Regions from separate parts of the Micromonospora sp. NPDC049529 genome, predicted to be linked through region 1. Evidence: riboswitches for the same ligand, from Rfam matches in the RefSeq annotation. Region 1 holds a riboswitch; the other holds the start of a gene.
What was found. Region 1 has a riboswitch for S-adenosylmethionine ahead of ACZ6QQ_RS24510 (aminotransferase class V-fold PLP-dependent enzyme). Riboswitches for the same ligand answer to the same signal wherever they lie in the genome.

Region 1 (7,393 bases):
GATAGGACCCGATCGGGTCACCGGGCTCATCCCGGGCCCTCGACGACCTTGCCGGGGTTGAAGAGGCCGGCCGGGTCGAGCGCGTCCTTGATCGCCTGGTGGACCCGGATGCCGACCGGCCCGATCTCGCGGGCCAACCAGTCCCGCTTGAGCAGACCCACCCCGTGCTCGCCGGTGCAGGTGCCGCCGAGCGACAGGGCCAGCTCCATGATCGCGTCGAACGCCCGCCGGCTGCGCGCCACACTGTCCGGATCCGCCCGGTCGACCACGATCAGCGGGTGCATGTTGCCGTCCCCGGCGTGCCCGACCACCCCGATCAGCACCCCCTGCTCGGCCCCGATCCGCTCCACCCCGTCGAGCAGGGCCGCCAGGGCGCTGCGGGGCACCGCCACGTCGTCGAGGAAGAGCCCGCCGTTGCCGCCGGGGAAGGCCTCGGCCGCGTACCGCTCCATCGCCGGGTGGGCCAGGCGCCGGGCCGCGAGCAGTGCGGCGGCCTCCACCGCGTCGCTCGCGGCGAACACCTCGGCCGCGCCGGCCGAGGTGCAGACCTCGGCGAGCCGGGCCAGGTCGGCCGGGGCCCGCGAGCCGGTGTCGACCGCCGCGAGCAGCAGCGCCCGGGCATCCGTACGCAACCCCATCGGCCGGTACGCCTCGATCGCCCGCAGGTGGGTCTGGTCCAGCAACTCCAGCAGGCTCGGGGAGAGCCCCCGGGCGGAGATCTCGGCGACCGCCGCCCCGGCGGTGGCGATCGACTCGAAGACCGCTACCAGGGTCAGTGACTCCTCCGGGGCGGGGCGCAGCGAGACGGTGATCTCGGTGATCACCCCGAGGGTGCCCTCCGAGCCGACGAAGAGCCGGGTCAGGTCGTACCCGGCCACCCCCTTGGCGGTACGCCGACCCGTGCGCAGTACCTCACCGGAGGCGAGCACCACCTCCAGGCCGAGGACGTACTCGCCGGTGACGCCGTACTTGACGCAGCACATGCCGCCCGCGTTGGTGGCCACGTTGCCGCCGATGGTGGACGACTCCCAGGAGCCCGGATCGGGTGGGTAACGCAGGCCGTACCTGGCGACCTCGGCGGCCAGGGCGGCGTTGACCACGCCGGGTTGCAGCACGGCGATCCGGTTGACCGGGTCGATCTCCAGGATCCGGTCCATCGCGGTGGTGCTGAGCAGCACCGCGCCGTCGACCGCGTTCGCCCCGCCGGCCAGCCCGGTCCGCGCACCCTGCGGGACGACGGGTACGCCGTGCGCCGCCGCCACCCGCACCACGGCGACCACCTCGGCGGTGCCGGTGGGGCGGACCACCGCCACCGGTGTGCCCGACGCGCACAGGTCGGCCTCGTCGTGCCGGTAGCCGGCGAGCAGGTCCGGGTCGGTCAGCACGGCGGCCGTACCGATGGCGGCGCGCAGGTCGTCGATCAGGGGGGATCGGGCCATGGGTGGCAGGCTAGCCGCCGGACTACCGTGACGGCCATGGTGTACGTCGACCCACCCGCCTGGCCCGCCCGTGGCCGACTCTGGTCACATCTGGTCAGTGACGTGTCCTACGCCGAGCTGCACGTCTTCGCGGAGATGGTCGGCGCACCCCGCCGGGCGTTCGACCGGGACCACTACGACCTGCCGGAGAACCGCTTCGCGATGGCGGTCTGGCTCGGCGCCCGAGTGGTTCCCGGCCGGGAGATCGCCCGCCTCCTGCGCGCCGCCAACCTCCGCCGCCCCAAACACCTCAACCCACCCCGCTAACCCCCGCCCCCCGCTCCCGTTGAGGATGGCCACTCTTGTAGAGAAAGAGTGCCTATTCGGGGCCGGATAACCACTCTTTCTCTACAAGAGTGGTCGGGTCAGGCGGGGGGTGAGGGGGCGAGGCGGGTCAGTTCGCGGGTGAGGTTGGTGCGGGCGGGTTGTTCCCAGCGGGCGGCGAGGGTGGGCAGCCGGTAGCGGGTGGGCAGGTCGAGCAGGTCCCGGAGCACCGCCGCCCGGCCGGCACGGAAGCTCTCGGCCGGTACGTGGGCGTACTCGCGGCGGATCGCGGCGGCGTACTCGTCGTACACGGGGGCGGGAGCGGCGAGGATGGCCAGGTCGGCGTCGCAGAGCAGCGCCCCGGCCCGGTCGGTCGGCTCGACCCGGTGCCCGGCGGTGAGCAGGACCAGACGTTCGACCTCGATCACCGCCGCGGCCGGCAGGCCGAGTCCGGTCAGCAGCTCCGTGGCGAGGGCGGCACTGGCCCGCTCGTTCGTGTCCCCCGGCGACCGGGGGTCGTAGATCGCGTCGTGACACCACGCCGCGAGTCGGACCGGGTCGGCGTCGCCGGTCCACCCCGCCTCGGCGTCGACCACGTCCAGTACGGCAACCAGGTGATCCACCGTGTGGTAGTGCCGGTGCGGCTCCCGCCACCGCCGGAGCAGGTCCCCGCCGGCATCGTCCAGGGCGGAGTCGGCGGCGGTGGCACCCGCGTTCCGGGCGGCGGTGCGCCACCGCTCGGTCAGCCCGGTCATCCGACCGCCCCGATCGCCGCCACGGCTGGAGGTTGAACGGGTCGATGGTGGGTAGTCCCGGCCATGGAGTCCGCCCGGAACAAGGTCCGCTCAGCCGCAGATCTTGACAGCGAGCGGGTCAACCACGTAGTGAGCGAGCTGAGTGCGCGTTCGAAGACGACGGTGCAGGATCGGGTGCACGCCGTCCGAGCCAACTTCGTGCTCGCCCTCCAGGCCGGCGTGGCCGCGTTGCTCTCCTGGTACATCTCGCACGACATCCTCGGCAACACGGATCCGGTCTTCGCGCCGATCTCGGCGGTGGGCACGCTGGCCGCCTCGCTCGGCCAGCGGCTGCGCCGGACCGTCGAGCTGATCCTCGGAGTCGCGGTCGGGATCGGGATCGGGGACCTGCTGATCATCGTGGTCGGCAGCGGACCGGTGCAGCTCGGAGTGATCGTCACCCTGTCCATCATCGTCACCATCTTCCTCGGCGGAAGTGTCGCCGTGGTTACCCAGGCGGCCGCCACCGCCGTACTGCTGGTCGCGTTGGCGCCGAAGATGAGCAACGTCGAGTTTCCCCGGGTCATCGACGCGCTGGTGGGCGGCGGGGTGGGGCTGTTCGTGGTGGCGCTGCTGCTGCCGCTCAACCCTTTGCGGATCGTGGACCGGGCGGCCCGGCCCGCGTTGGAGACCCTGGCCGAACAGCTGACCGTGACCGCCGACGCGCTGAGCGAACACGACTCCGGCCGGGCCGCGATGGCACTGGAGCGGCTGCGCCGGGTGGAGGAGTTCATGGACACCCTCCAGGAGGCGCTGGAGGGGGGCAGGGAGACCGCCACCCTCGCACCCGCCCGGTGGAACCGACGCCGGGCCCTGACCCGGTACGCGGAAAGCGCCGAGTACATCAACCACGCCGTACACAACAGTGGGGTGCTGGTCCGGCGGGCGGTGACCGCGCTGGAGGACGACGAGCCGATCCCGGCCGCGATGGCGTCGGCGGTACGGCAGTTGGCCGACGCGGTCCGGCTGCTGCACCAGGAACTCGGCGCCGGGCTGGACCCGGAGGCCGCCCGGGAGCGGGTGCTGCGTGCGGTCACCGCCGCCGGGCGGGCGTACAACGAGGGGGTTGGCTTCTCCGGCAGTGTGGTGGTCGCCCAGGTCCGGACCACGGCCAGTGACGTGCTCCGGGCCACCGGGGTCGAGCGGACCGAGGCGAACCGCCTGGTCCGCCAGGCGGTGAGTGCCCAGACCAGCCCGACCCACACCGCCCGCCCGGCGGCCCACTGACCGGCTCGGCGGCCCGGGTGGTCGGGGCACCGGCCCGACAGCAGCGCCCAGCGCACCAGCGCACCGAAGCACCAGCGCACCAGCGCCCAGCGCGCCGAGCACCAGCGCGCCGGGTCGGTGGCGGGCGGTCAGCCCAGTTTGGCGAGGGCGTCGAGGAGTGCGTCGACGTGGGCGGCGGTACTGCCGAGGCCGATGCTCGCGCGCAGCGCGGTCGGCGGCAGGTCGGACCGACCGCTGCGGCCGGCGGCCTCGGCGAGCAGCCGCCGGGCCAGCGGGTGGGCGCAGAACAGTCCGTCGCGGAGCCCGATTCCGTGACCCCGGGCCAGGTCGGCGGCGACATCGGCGGAATCCCGGCCGGCGACGACGAACGAGACGATGCCCACCCGTGGCGTGTCGGCGTCGAACGTACGCAGCTCGACGATGCCCGGCAGGGCGTGCAGGCCGTTGCGCAACCGGGTCAGCAACTCCTGCTCGCGGGCGTGCAGTTCGTCCCGGTCCGCCTCGCTGAGCGCGGTACAGACCGCGGCGAGGGCGACCGCGCCGAGCAGGTTCGGGGTGCCGGCCTCGTGCCGTCCGGGACCGTCCGCCCAGCGCACGTCGTGGGTGGCGGTGCCGACGCCGAGGGTCGCGCCACCACCGAACAGGTACGGCGGGGCCGCGTCGAGCCAGTCCGCCCGCCCGGCGAGCACGCCGGTGCCGAACGGGGCGTACAGCTTGTGCCCGGAGATCGCCACGTAGTCGAGCTGCGACTCGGCGATGTCGACCGGTGCGTGCGGGGCGAGCTGGGCGGCGTCGACCGCGATCCGGGCGCCGTACCGGTGGGCGACGGCGGCCAGCTCGGTCACCGGCCAGCGCTCGCCGGTGACGTTGCTCGCACCGGTGACGGTCACCAGGACCGGCGCGGCCCGATCGGTGTCGCGGCGCAGTTCGCGCAGCGCCTCGCTCAGGGCCCGTACGGCCGCCGCGGGCGAGTGGGGCACCGGCAGTCGTACCGTGTTCGGCCAGGGCAGCAGGTTGGCGTGATGCTCGCCACCGAAGGTGACCACGGTGGTGCCGACCGGGACCGCGCGGGCCAGCAGGTTGAGTGCGTCCGTGGTGTTCCGGGTGAAGATCACTTCGTCGTCCGGGCGGGTGCCGAGAAAGTCGCCCACCGTCTGCCGGGCCCGTTCGTAGGCGAGCGTGCTGCGCTGGGAGAGCGCCCCGGCGCCCCGGTGCACACTGCCGTACCAGGGCAGTAGCTCGGCCACCGCGTCGGCCGCGACCCGGGCGCACGGCGCGGTGGCGGCGTAGTCGAGGTTGACCAGGTCGGGAACGCCGAGCACGTCGAGCGGCCCGGCCGGTGCGGCGGCGGACCCGGTCGGGGCCGTCGGGCGCGGTACGGCGGGTGAGGAGACGGGTACGGGTGTGGGACGCATGGGTACGACCTCCGGCAATCCGGGACCCCGGTTGCTGAGGGTTGGGGCCCGCGCTTGCCCAGCACCCGGATCGGGCTGGGCCCGGTCATCACCCAGGGCACCCCACCGCGAACTCGACGAGGGTTGCCGGCCAGCAAGCTGGGGCTTCGCACACCGTCCGCTCGAACGTCCGGTGGTTGCCGATCGTTGTTCGGGCTGGCATGCGTTGGTCGCTGGCACTCGTGACCTGCTGGCAGCATAACCGGGCGGATTGCGGTCCGACCAGCGGGTCGCGGGTGACTACGCTGGCGGCATGGCCGACACCCCGCCCGGCGGAGATCCCTATGCGCCGCCGCCGACCCCGCCTGCCGTGCTGCCCTCGCCGGCCGTCAGCGCCATCCCGCCCCGGGCGGTAACGTTCGCCGGGCGGGGAATCACCTGGCGGCGTGGGCTGGTGCTGGCCGGGGTGATCCTGCTGATCGCCGGCTGCGCGGTCTACATGGCGATCACCCTCGGCGACGACCTCGGCCTCCAGGCACTGCTCATCGGGCTGGCGGCGGCGATCCTGCCGGTGCCGGTGTTGATCGCCTGCTTCCTCTGGCTGGACCGGTACGAGCCGGAGCCGATGGTCTACCTGATCTTCTGCTTCGCCTGGGGTGCCTTCGTCGCCACCGCCGCCTCGTTGAACGTGAACCGGGAGACCGCCGAGCTGTTCGCGGGGTGGGGACTGCCCGACTCGCTGGTCGCGGTGCTCGGGGCGCCGTTCATCGAGGAGCTGACGAAGGCGCTCGGGCCGCTCCTGCTGCTGCTGTTCCGCCGCCGTGAGTGGTCCGGCATCACCGACGGCATCGTCTACTGCGGACTTTCCGCGGTCGGTTTCGCGATGGTGGAGAACATCCTCTACCTCGGCGGGTACGGCTACGCCGCCGGTGCGGACCAGTACGGCCCGGCGACCGGGGTGCAGAACGTCTTCGCCATCTTCATCGTCCGGATCCTGCTGACCGGGTTCGCCCACCCGCTGTTCACCGCGATGACCGGGATCGGCCTCGGCATCGCGGCCCGCTCGGCCGACCGGCGGATCCGGATTTTCGCCCCGTTGGCCGGACTGCTGGCGGCGATGATGCTGCACGGCACGTGGAACCTGATGCCGTCGCTGGCGGCGGCGCTCGGGCAGAACCTGATAGTGCTCTACGGCTACATCGGGGTGATGGTGCCGATCTTCCTCGGCATGGTCGGGCTGGCGGTCTGGCTGCGCGGCTGGGAGGGGCGGCTCACCGAGCGGCGGCTGCCCGACTACGTACGCGCCGGCTGGCTCAGCCCGCCGGAGGTGGCCGCGCTGGGCAGCCTCGGCCGGCGGCACTCGGCCCGCCGCTGGGCTCGTCGGGTCGCCGGTGAACCGGGCCTGCGGGCGATGCGGGGTTTCCAGTTCTCGGCCACCCGACTGGCGCTGCTGCGCGACGGGATGCTGCGCGGGCTGGACACCAAGCCGGCCGACCGGGCCCGTACGGCGTACGAGGAGCGGCAGTTGCTCGACGCGATCACGGCGTACCGGTGGGCGTTCGTGGGTCGGGATCCGCAGGCGCCGGTGGGGGTCTGGGACGGGGCCCGTTACCACCTGAACTTCCCGGACGGGGTGCCGCGCACGGTCGAGGAGCCGGCGGAGCCGGTGGTGCCGATCCCGGTGGTGCTCACGCCCCCGCCGGTGCCGAGCGGCTACGGCCCGTACGGCCCGCCGCCGTCGGGATACGGCCCCCCACCGGGATACGGCCCACCACCGGGATACGGCCCGCCATCGGGGTACGGACAGCCGGGTACCGGCCAGCCCGGTTACGGTCAGCCCGGTTACGGCAAGTCGCCGGGTGGTTACAGGTAGAGCCCGGTCGAGTCGGTGTTCACCCGCTCGGCGGCGACGGCGTGCACGTCGCGTTCGCGGAGCAGGACGTACTCCCGGCCGTGCAGTTCCACCTCGGAGCGGTCGTCCGGGTCGAACAGGACCCGGTCGCCGGAGACGATCGAGCGCACGTTGGGGCCGACACCGACCGCCGTCGCCCAGGCGAGTCGGCGGCCTATCGAGGCGGTTGCCGGGATGACGATGCCGGCGGTCGAGCGCCGTTCACCTTCGCTTCCCTCCAGGCGGACCAGGACGCGGTCGTGCAGGAGGCGGATCGGTAGGCCGTTGTCGAGGTCTGGGTCGGCGGTCACGACCGGAACGGTACCGTGCGGCCCCAGCGGCGGC
Region 2 (7,393 bases), on a different contig from region 1:
AGAGCTGCTTCGCGCGGGTCTTCGCGGCCGAGAGCGTGGTGCTGACCGGGGCCGTGGCCGCCGCCCGGGAGGGCCTGGCCGGCGGAGCGGGTACGGCCATGGCCGCCCTGCACGAACTGGTCGACGTGTTCGTCGACTTCCTGGAGGACCACCCCGAGACGACCGGCCTCTGGCTGCGGCGTTGGCTGGAACCCAACCGCCACGGCGAGTTGGACGAGCGCTACTCCGCCCCGCTCTACCGGGCGGTCGAGCAGGTGCTGACCGATGCCGACGCGGCCGGGATACTCAGCGAACCCCAACCCCACCTGGCCGTACGGAGCCTGGTCTGGTCCGTCCACGCCCACGTCGTCGGCCTGCTGTCCGGTGCGGACGGGGCCCGCCGTCGTCGTGATTTCCGCAGCTTCGCCCATCGCTGGCTCGACCGGATGTACGCGCCCCGCTGACCTGCGCGCCCGCCTACCCGATGGGCGAAGCGCTTGACGCAGGCGCCGGCCGGGCGCAATATCCACCAGACGTTGGATTTCGTGGAGGGGCGGGCATGGAGCCACGGGTCGCCGTGATCGGCGCCGGACCGGCCGGGCTGGCCACCCTCAAGGCACTCGCCGACCGGGGTGTGCCGGCGGTCGCGTACGAGGCGGCGACGCGGGTCGGTGGACTGTGGGCGTACGGCGGCACGCACTCCTGCGCGTACCGCACCCTGCACCTGAACACCTCGCGGACCCGTACCGAATTCGCGGACCTGCCCATGCCGACCGACTGGCCGGACTACCCCGACCACACTCGGATGGCCGACTACCTGCACGACTACGCGGCACGCTTCGGCCTGCTGGACGCGGTACGACTGCGGCACACCGTCACCGAGGTCACCCGCGACGGCGCGCGCTGGCGCGTCACCGCGACGGGACCCGACGGCGCGACCACCGTCCCCGTCGAGGCCGTCGTCGTCGCCAACGGCCACAACAGCCGACCCCGGCCACCCTCCCCCACCTACCCGGGCGACCTCACCGTCGAGCAGTTGCACAGCCGCGACTACCGCGACCCCGAACAGCTCGCCGGTCGGCGGGTGCTGGTCGTCGGCGGCGGCAACTCCGCCATGGACATCGCCGTCGACGCCTCCCACGTCGCGGCAAGCACCCTGCTGTCACTGCGCCACGGCGTGTGGATCGTGCCCAAGCACCTGCTCGGCCGGCCGGCGGACACCCTCAACGGCGCACTGGCGAAACGCCTGCCGTGGCGGCTGCGCCAGCGCGTCAGCCAGACCATGCTGCGCCTGTCCGTCGGCCGTCCCGAGAACTACGGCCTGCCCGCGCCGAGGCACGGCTTCCTCCGGGACCATCCCACCGTGTCGGACTCGCTGCTGTCGCGGATCAGCCACGGCAGGATCGGCGTACGACCCGGCATCGAACGCTTCGACGGCGACCGCGTCCGCTTCACCGACGGCACCGCCGACACCGTCGACCTGGTCGCCTGGTGCACCGGGTACGACGTCCACCTGCCCTTCCTCGAACCGGCGCTGCTCGGCGCGGGCGCCGACCGGCTGCCACTGTTCCGGCATGTCTTCCACCAGCAGGCGCCCGGACTGATGTTCGTCGGGCTGATGCAGTCCACCGGCTCGGCACTGCCCGTGGTCGAGGCCCAGGCCCGGCTCGTCGCCGCGCACCTGGCCGGGGAGTACGCGCTGCCCGCCCCGGCCGCGCAGACCGCCGACATCGCCGCCGAACTGCGGGCCGCCCACGGCCGCTGGGGCGACCGCCGTCCCGCGATGCGCATCGACTTCGACGCCTACCTCGCGCTCGCGGCGAAGGAGCTGGCCGACGGCGCGACCCGGACCCGGCGCGGCCGGGGTGTGCGCTGGCACCGGGCCGACGACGTTCGGGAGAGTCCACGATGAGCGACAGGCTCGACGGTAGGCGGGTCATCGTCACCGGCGCCAGCGGCACCTTCGGTCGGCTGCTGTGCGATCGGCTGGAGCTGGCCGGCGCCCGCGTCGTCGGCATCGACCTGCGCGCCGGCGTTCTCGGCGCCACCCCGGTCCTCGGCTGCGACCTCACCGACGGCGCCGCCGTACCCGGCGTGGTCGGGCTGGCGATCGAGAAGCTCGGCGGGCTCGACCTGTTGGTCAACAACGCCGGTGTCGGCGGACCCGCCCCGGCCGAGTTGCCGCCGGGCGACGCGGCCCGCCGGCAACTGGAGGTCAACCTGATGGCGGCATGGCACACCACCGCGGCCGCGATCCCGGTGCTGGAACGCAACCGGGGGCGGATCGTGTTCGTCTCCAGCCGGATGGCCCTGCTGCCGCTCCCGCTCGCCGCCGGGTACGGCGTCAGCAAGCGCGCCCTGGTCGCGTACGCCGACGCGCTGCGGCTGGAGGTCGGCACCCACATCGGGGTGAGCGTGGTCTACCCGAGCATGGTGGCGTCGCCGATCCACGACCCCACCGCCGAGGCGGGACTCTCCCTGCGGGGCGTCTCCCGGTACGAGCCCGTCGAGGGGGTCGTCGACGCGATCCTGCGTACGGCGACCGCCCGCAGGGCCCGGCGCGACGTGGCCACCACCGGACGCGGCCGGGTCGAGCTGTTCCTGGCCCGGCACCTGCCGTCCGTCGCGGGCGCGCTCGTGCGCCGCACCATCGCCCGGCGCGTCGCCGCCGGGGACCTGGACCGGGCCCCGCTGGCCGAGGGGATGCGCCGCCGCGCGGGCCACTGATCTGCCGCCGCCGGCCGCCCGCGCTGTTTATCGTCGGAATCGACGCCGTCGGGTTGAGCATCCGGCAGTGCGGGCGGGGTGGTGAGCACCACAGGCAGTCAGGGCCTATCCAGCTGGAACGGAACACCCTGGGTTCAGTAAGCTGACCCAGCCCATCCAGAGCGGCTGAGAGACCTGGCTCGTCGACGTCGCAGCAACCCCCCGCCGGGTGCGGGTGCTACCGCCAGGACCGATGGAGGTTGTGTTTCCGTGCGTACGCCCGCCGAGCGAGCGAGTCGGCTGCACGTCACCTGGCACTGGTGGCGGCGGCACGTCGATCTGTGCCGTACCAGCACCATGCTCTGTCGCCAGCACGGCTGACACCACCTGCCGGCCGAGCCGTCGCGCCGGCATCTTTCCCCCACCACCCCCGAGTCGGCGGTAACACGCCGTCCGGGTCGGGCTGCCGCGCGTCCATGTCCTGCCGGTCCTCCGGCAGCCATGCCGCGTGCACTTTTCTGGGAGTTTGCGCACATGCGTCTGTCACCTGTTCTCACCCGTCTGCTCTCCGCCGCGACGGCTGTCGTGCTGCTCGGCGTTGCCGCCGGCTGCGGTTCGTCGTCGTCCACCGACTCGGCGGATAATCCGTACAATCTGCTCCAACCAGGCACCCTGCGGGTCGGTACGCTGAGCGACGCCCCGCCGAACGTCTTCCTCAAGGACGGCAAGTTCACCGGCTTCGACAACGACCTGCTGACCGCGGTCGCCGGCAAGGTGGGGCTGGAGGTCGAGTTCGTCGGCACCGAGTTCTCCGCCCTGCTCGCGCAGGTCAACAACCACAAGTTCGACGTCGGCAGTTCCTCCATCACCATCACCGAGGCCCGGAAGAAGACGGTGGACTTCGGTAACGGTTACGACTTCGGCTACTTCGGTCTCGACGTGCCCGCCGGCTCGCCGATCAAGAGCTTCACACAGCTCAAGGGCGCCCGCGTGGTGGTCGTCCAGGGCACCGTCCAGGACGACTACGCCACCAAGGAAGGGCTCGACCCGGTTCGCGTACCGGACTACAACGGCGCGATCAACCAGTTGAAGGCCAAGACCGCCGACGCCTGGATCTCGCCCGCCGAGATCGGCGAGAAGTCCGCTCAGGACAGTGCCGGAAAGATCGTCCTGGTCGAGAAGCAGCTCAGCTCGGCACCGACCGCGTTCGCCGTGGCGAAGGGCAACAACGCCCTGCGCGAGGCGCTGGACAAGGGCCTCGACCAGGTGATCGAGGATGGCACCTGGACCCGCTTGCAGGAGCAGTACTACCCGGGACGTCCGGTCCCGGACACCTTCAAGCCCGGCAGCGGCAACGTCGCCTACCCGGCGGTCAACGCCAGCCCGGCCGCGACCCCCTCTGCCTGATCCGACGATGACCGACCAACGGGTCCGAGACAGGTAGGCGATGGACACTTTCAGGACGTTGTGGGAAACCTTCTTCGACCTGGACTCGATGCGGGAAGCCCTGCCCGAGATGCTCACGGTCGGACTGCGCAACACTCTGCTGCTTGCGCTGATCTCGGCCATCGTGGGCACCCTGCTCGGCATGCTGCTCGCCGTCGCCGGCCTGGCTCGGACCCGCTGGCTGCGCTGGCCGGCCCGGATCTACACGGACGTGTTCCGGGGCCTGCCGGCGGCGGTCACCATCCTGCTCATCGGGGTGGGGCTCGCGCCGATCGGGATGGCCTGGTGGGGACCGAACCCGTACCCGCTCGGCATTCTCGCGCTGTCGCTGATCGCCGCCGCGTACATCGGTGAGATCTTCCGGTCCGGCATCCAGAGCGTCGAGGCCAGCCAACTGGAGGCATGCCGGGCGCTCGGCCTGTCCTACCGGACGTCGATGCGGATGGTGATCATCCCGCAGGGGGTCCGGCGGATCCTGCCGGCGTGGGTCAACCAGCTGATCGCGCTCATCAAGGACTCCAGCCTCGTGTACTTCCTCGGTCTGCTGGCCAGTCAGCGGGACCTGTTCCGGGTCGGCCAGGACTACGCCGCCAACACCGGCAACGAGTCCGCGCTGCTCCTGGCGGGCCTGTTCTACCTGGCCATCACGGTCCCGCTGACGCACGCGGTGAACGGGATCGACCGCCGGCTGCGCAACGCCGGTACGAGCGGTCCCGACGAGGAGCAGAACGACAGCCTCTCCACCGGCACCGCGAACTCCACCGTGGGAGAAGGGACAGCACGTGCCTGAGTCCGGTCAGACAGAAGTGAGCCCACCGTCGGCCACCGAGACGGCGTCCGGGTCGGTGAGTCTGTCCACCCGCGACGTCCACCTCGCGTTCGGCCGCCACCAGGTGCTGCGCGGGGTCGACCTGGACGTCGGCCGGGGCGAGACCGCCTGTGTCATCGGTCCCTCCGGCTCGGGCAAGTCGACCCTGCTGCGCACCATCAACCGCCTACTGGAGCCGGACCGGGGCGACGTGCTCCTGGACGGTACGAGCGTGCTGCGGCGCGACCCGAACGTCCTGCGACAGCAGATCGGCATGGTCTTCCAGCAGTTCAACCTGTTCCCGCACATGACCGTGCTGCGGAACGTGACGCTCGCGCTCCGGCAACTCAAGCGGCTGCCGCAGGACGAGGCGGTGGAGGTGGCCCTGCGCCAACTGGACGTGGTCGGGTTGCGACACAAGGCCGAGGCGCGTCCCGTGCAGCTCTCCGGCGGCCAACAGCAACGGGTGGCGATCGCCCGGGCACTGGCGATGTCCCCGCAGGTCATGCTCTTCGACGAGGCCACCTCGGCGCTCGACCCGGAGCTGGTGAAGGGTGTCCTGGCCCTGATGGCGGACCTGGCATCGCAGGGGATGACCATGGTGGTGGTCACCCACGAGATGGGCTTCGCGCGGCAGGTCGCCGACCAGGTCGTCTTCATGGACCGGGGCCGGGTGATCGAGGCGGGCCCGCCCGCCGAGGTGTTCGACGCGCCGCGCAGCCAGCGGCTCCAGCAGTTCCTCGCCCAGGTGCTCTAGCCGACCGACCGGCGGTGTCACGGCGGATCGGCGTGGGCATGGCCCGTTCGACGAACCGCCCGTTCACCGAACCGCGCGGAGCTCGCGGGTGGCGCGTCGGCCGAGGTAGGCCGTTGCCAGGCCGCTGATCACGCCGAACATGGCGAGGACGACGACGGACAGCCAGGTGGTGCCGGTCAGCTCGTCATCGGCGGCGAAGATGACGAGCATCGCCACCGCACCGGGAGGAGAACCCGGACCCGGACGTCGAAGCCGTGGTCGTGATCGCCCGTACGACCCTCGACTGATCCGGCCGGCGGGGTGCGCTACTCCAGCTCGGGCATCCGACCCTCCGCGCGCAGTTGCTGGAAGTGCAGCTCCGGCGGCGGCTCCGGGTCCCAGTCCGACGGTCGGGGCGTCTCCGGACCGTCCGGGCCGACCCGCACGAAGGACTCCACCCGGGTCACCCGGCAGCGGACACCCTTCAGCTCGAACTCGTTCGTCCGCGGGGCTTCGAACTCCGCGCAAGCGCGCTCGTACGCCGCCCTGATCTCGTCGAACGTGGCGTTCTCGTGCGGGACGATGTCGCTGAACCTGAAGCTCGCCGATTCCCGGGCGGCCTGCGGCGTCGCGTACGAGTACGACGATCTGGGTCGCCACCTGCCGTCGACCTGCTCACCGAGGGTGAAGCCGACCGGTAGCAGCACCACGTTCGGGTGGGTGGTCAACGCCCGACGGGAGTCCTCCCGTACGTCGTCGGGAACCATGCCCAGCTTCTTGTAGAACGCGGGGGCCATCTCCATCCGCAGCAGGCCGTCCGAGAGCCCGGTGGCCGCGGCGGGATCAATGACGAATCCCTCCATCTGGGACTCGGCCCGGTCCGTCCGATCCGTCTTGCCCGTCGGGCGGGGGTCCGGGTCGGTCGGCCGGGGCGGCTCGGGCCCGTCCGGTCCCATCCGGAGGAAGGGCTGGGCGCGGATGATCCGGTAGCGACGGCCGTTGACCGTGAGGTCGTTGACCACCTCCCAGTCGAGCAGCCGGATCGCCGCCTCGTACTCCTTGCGCTCCGCCGCGTTCTCGGCGGTGTCCGGCGTCTCGCTGAGCAACCGCCGGAAGTGGGAACCGAGAGCATCCCGGGTGCCCTGCGGCTGGTTCCCGATCAGGGTCATGATCCGCCACCGGCCGTCGATCTCCTCTGCGGAGCCGAAGACGGGAGCCCCCCACATCAGTCTGGGATAGGCGAGCGAGCGACGCCGGGCGTCGTCCTCGGACACCGCCGATACCGGATCATCCCGATGCTCGATCCTGATCAGCAGGTGATCGGGCACCTGCTTACCGTGAGACGTCATGCACGCAGTGTGCCCTGCCGTACCTCGATCCGCGGCCCGCACCACGCCCACGGCCAGAACGACTTACCTGGTGAGACACCCTTGCCAGCGGCCCCCTGTGGGTCAGGGAAGACCATCGTGGACGGGTGTTGGTCGACGAGCGATGAGCGGCGCGGACGATATCGCGGCAGAACACCCGGTTTGTCGGATAATCCTGCCGCCCCCGCCGATCCGAGCGGCAGCGCGGCCGGTCAGGTCGGCCACCCCGAGTTCGACCGGCTCCTGGCTGCCGGGCACGACCCTGTCACGTCGGCATGGGCGAGGGTGGGGACGATGACGACGGTGGGCGGTTGAGGTGTCGGTAGGTGAGCACGACGAAGAGCAGGACGA

Region 2: linked by a shared signal. The riboswitch ahead of ACZ6QQ_RS26345 (ABC transporter substrate-binding protein) and the one ahead of ACZ6QQ_RS24510 (aminotransferase class V-fold PLP-dependent enzyme) in region 1 are both predicted to bind S-adenosylmethionine.

What each region holds. Positions count from the first base shown of each region.
Region 1 covers NZ_JBVJHT010000014.1:71,967-79,359, forward strand. Annotated here, with positions in the region: gene ACZ6QQ_RS24485 (NADAR family protein) at 1-5, shown strand, start outside; gene ACZ6QQ_RS24490 (FAD-binding oxidoreductase) at 27-1,439, opposite strand; gene ACZ6QQ_RS24495 (DUF4031 domain-containing protein) at 1,476-1,745, shown strand; gene ACZ6QQ_RS24500 (HD domain-containing protein) at 1,844-2,497, opposite strand; gene ACZ6QQ_RS24505 (FUSC family protein) at 2,627-3,763, shown strand; gene ACZ6QQ_RS24510 (aminotransferase class V-fold PLP-dependent enzyme) at 3,892-5,178, opposite strand; SAM riboswitch class IV at 5,224-5,345, opposite strand; gene ACZ6QQ_RS24515 (PrsW family intramembrane metalloprotease) at 5,471-7,030, shown strand; gene ACZ6QQ_RS24520 (GroES family chaperonin) at 7,021-7,359, opposite strand.
Region 2 covers NZ_JBVJHT010000016.1:28,971-36,363, forward strand. Annotated here, with positions in the region: gene ACZ6QQ_RS26330 (TetR/AcrR family transcriptional regulator) at 1-443, shown strand, start outside; gene ACZ6QQ_RS26335 (flavin-containing monooxygenase) at 539-1,891, shown strand; gene ACZ6QQ_RS26340 (SDR family NAD(P)-dependent oxidoreductase) at 1,888-2,706, shown strand; SAM riboswitch class I at 2,856-2,945, shown strand; gene ACZ6QQ_RS26345 (ABC transporter substrate-binding protein) at 3,220-4,092, shown strand; gene ACZ6QQ_RS26350 (amino acid ABC transporter permease) at 4,133-4,921, shown strand; gene ACZ6QQ_RS26355 (amino acid ABC transporter ATP-binding protein) at 4,914-5,696, shown strand; gene ACZ6QQ_RS26360 (hypothetical protein) at 5,760-5,912, opposite strand; gene ACZ6QQ_RS26365 (DUF5954 family protein) at 6,002-7,024, opposite strand; gene ACZ6QQ_RS26370 (low temperature requirement protein A) at 7,308-7,393, opposite strand, start outside.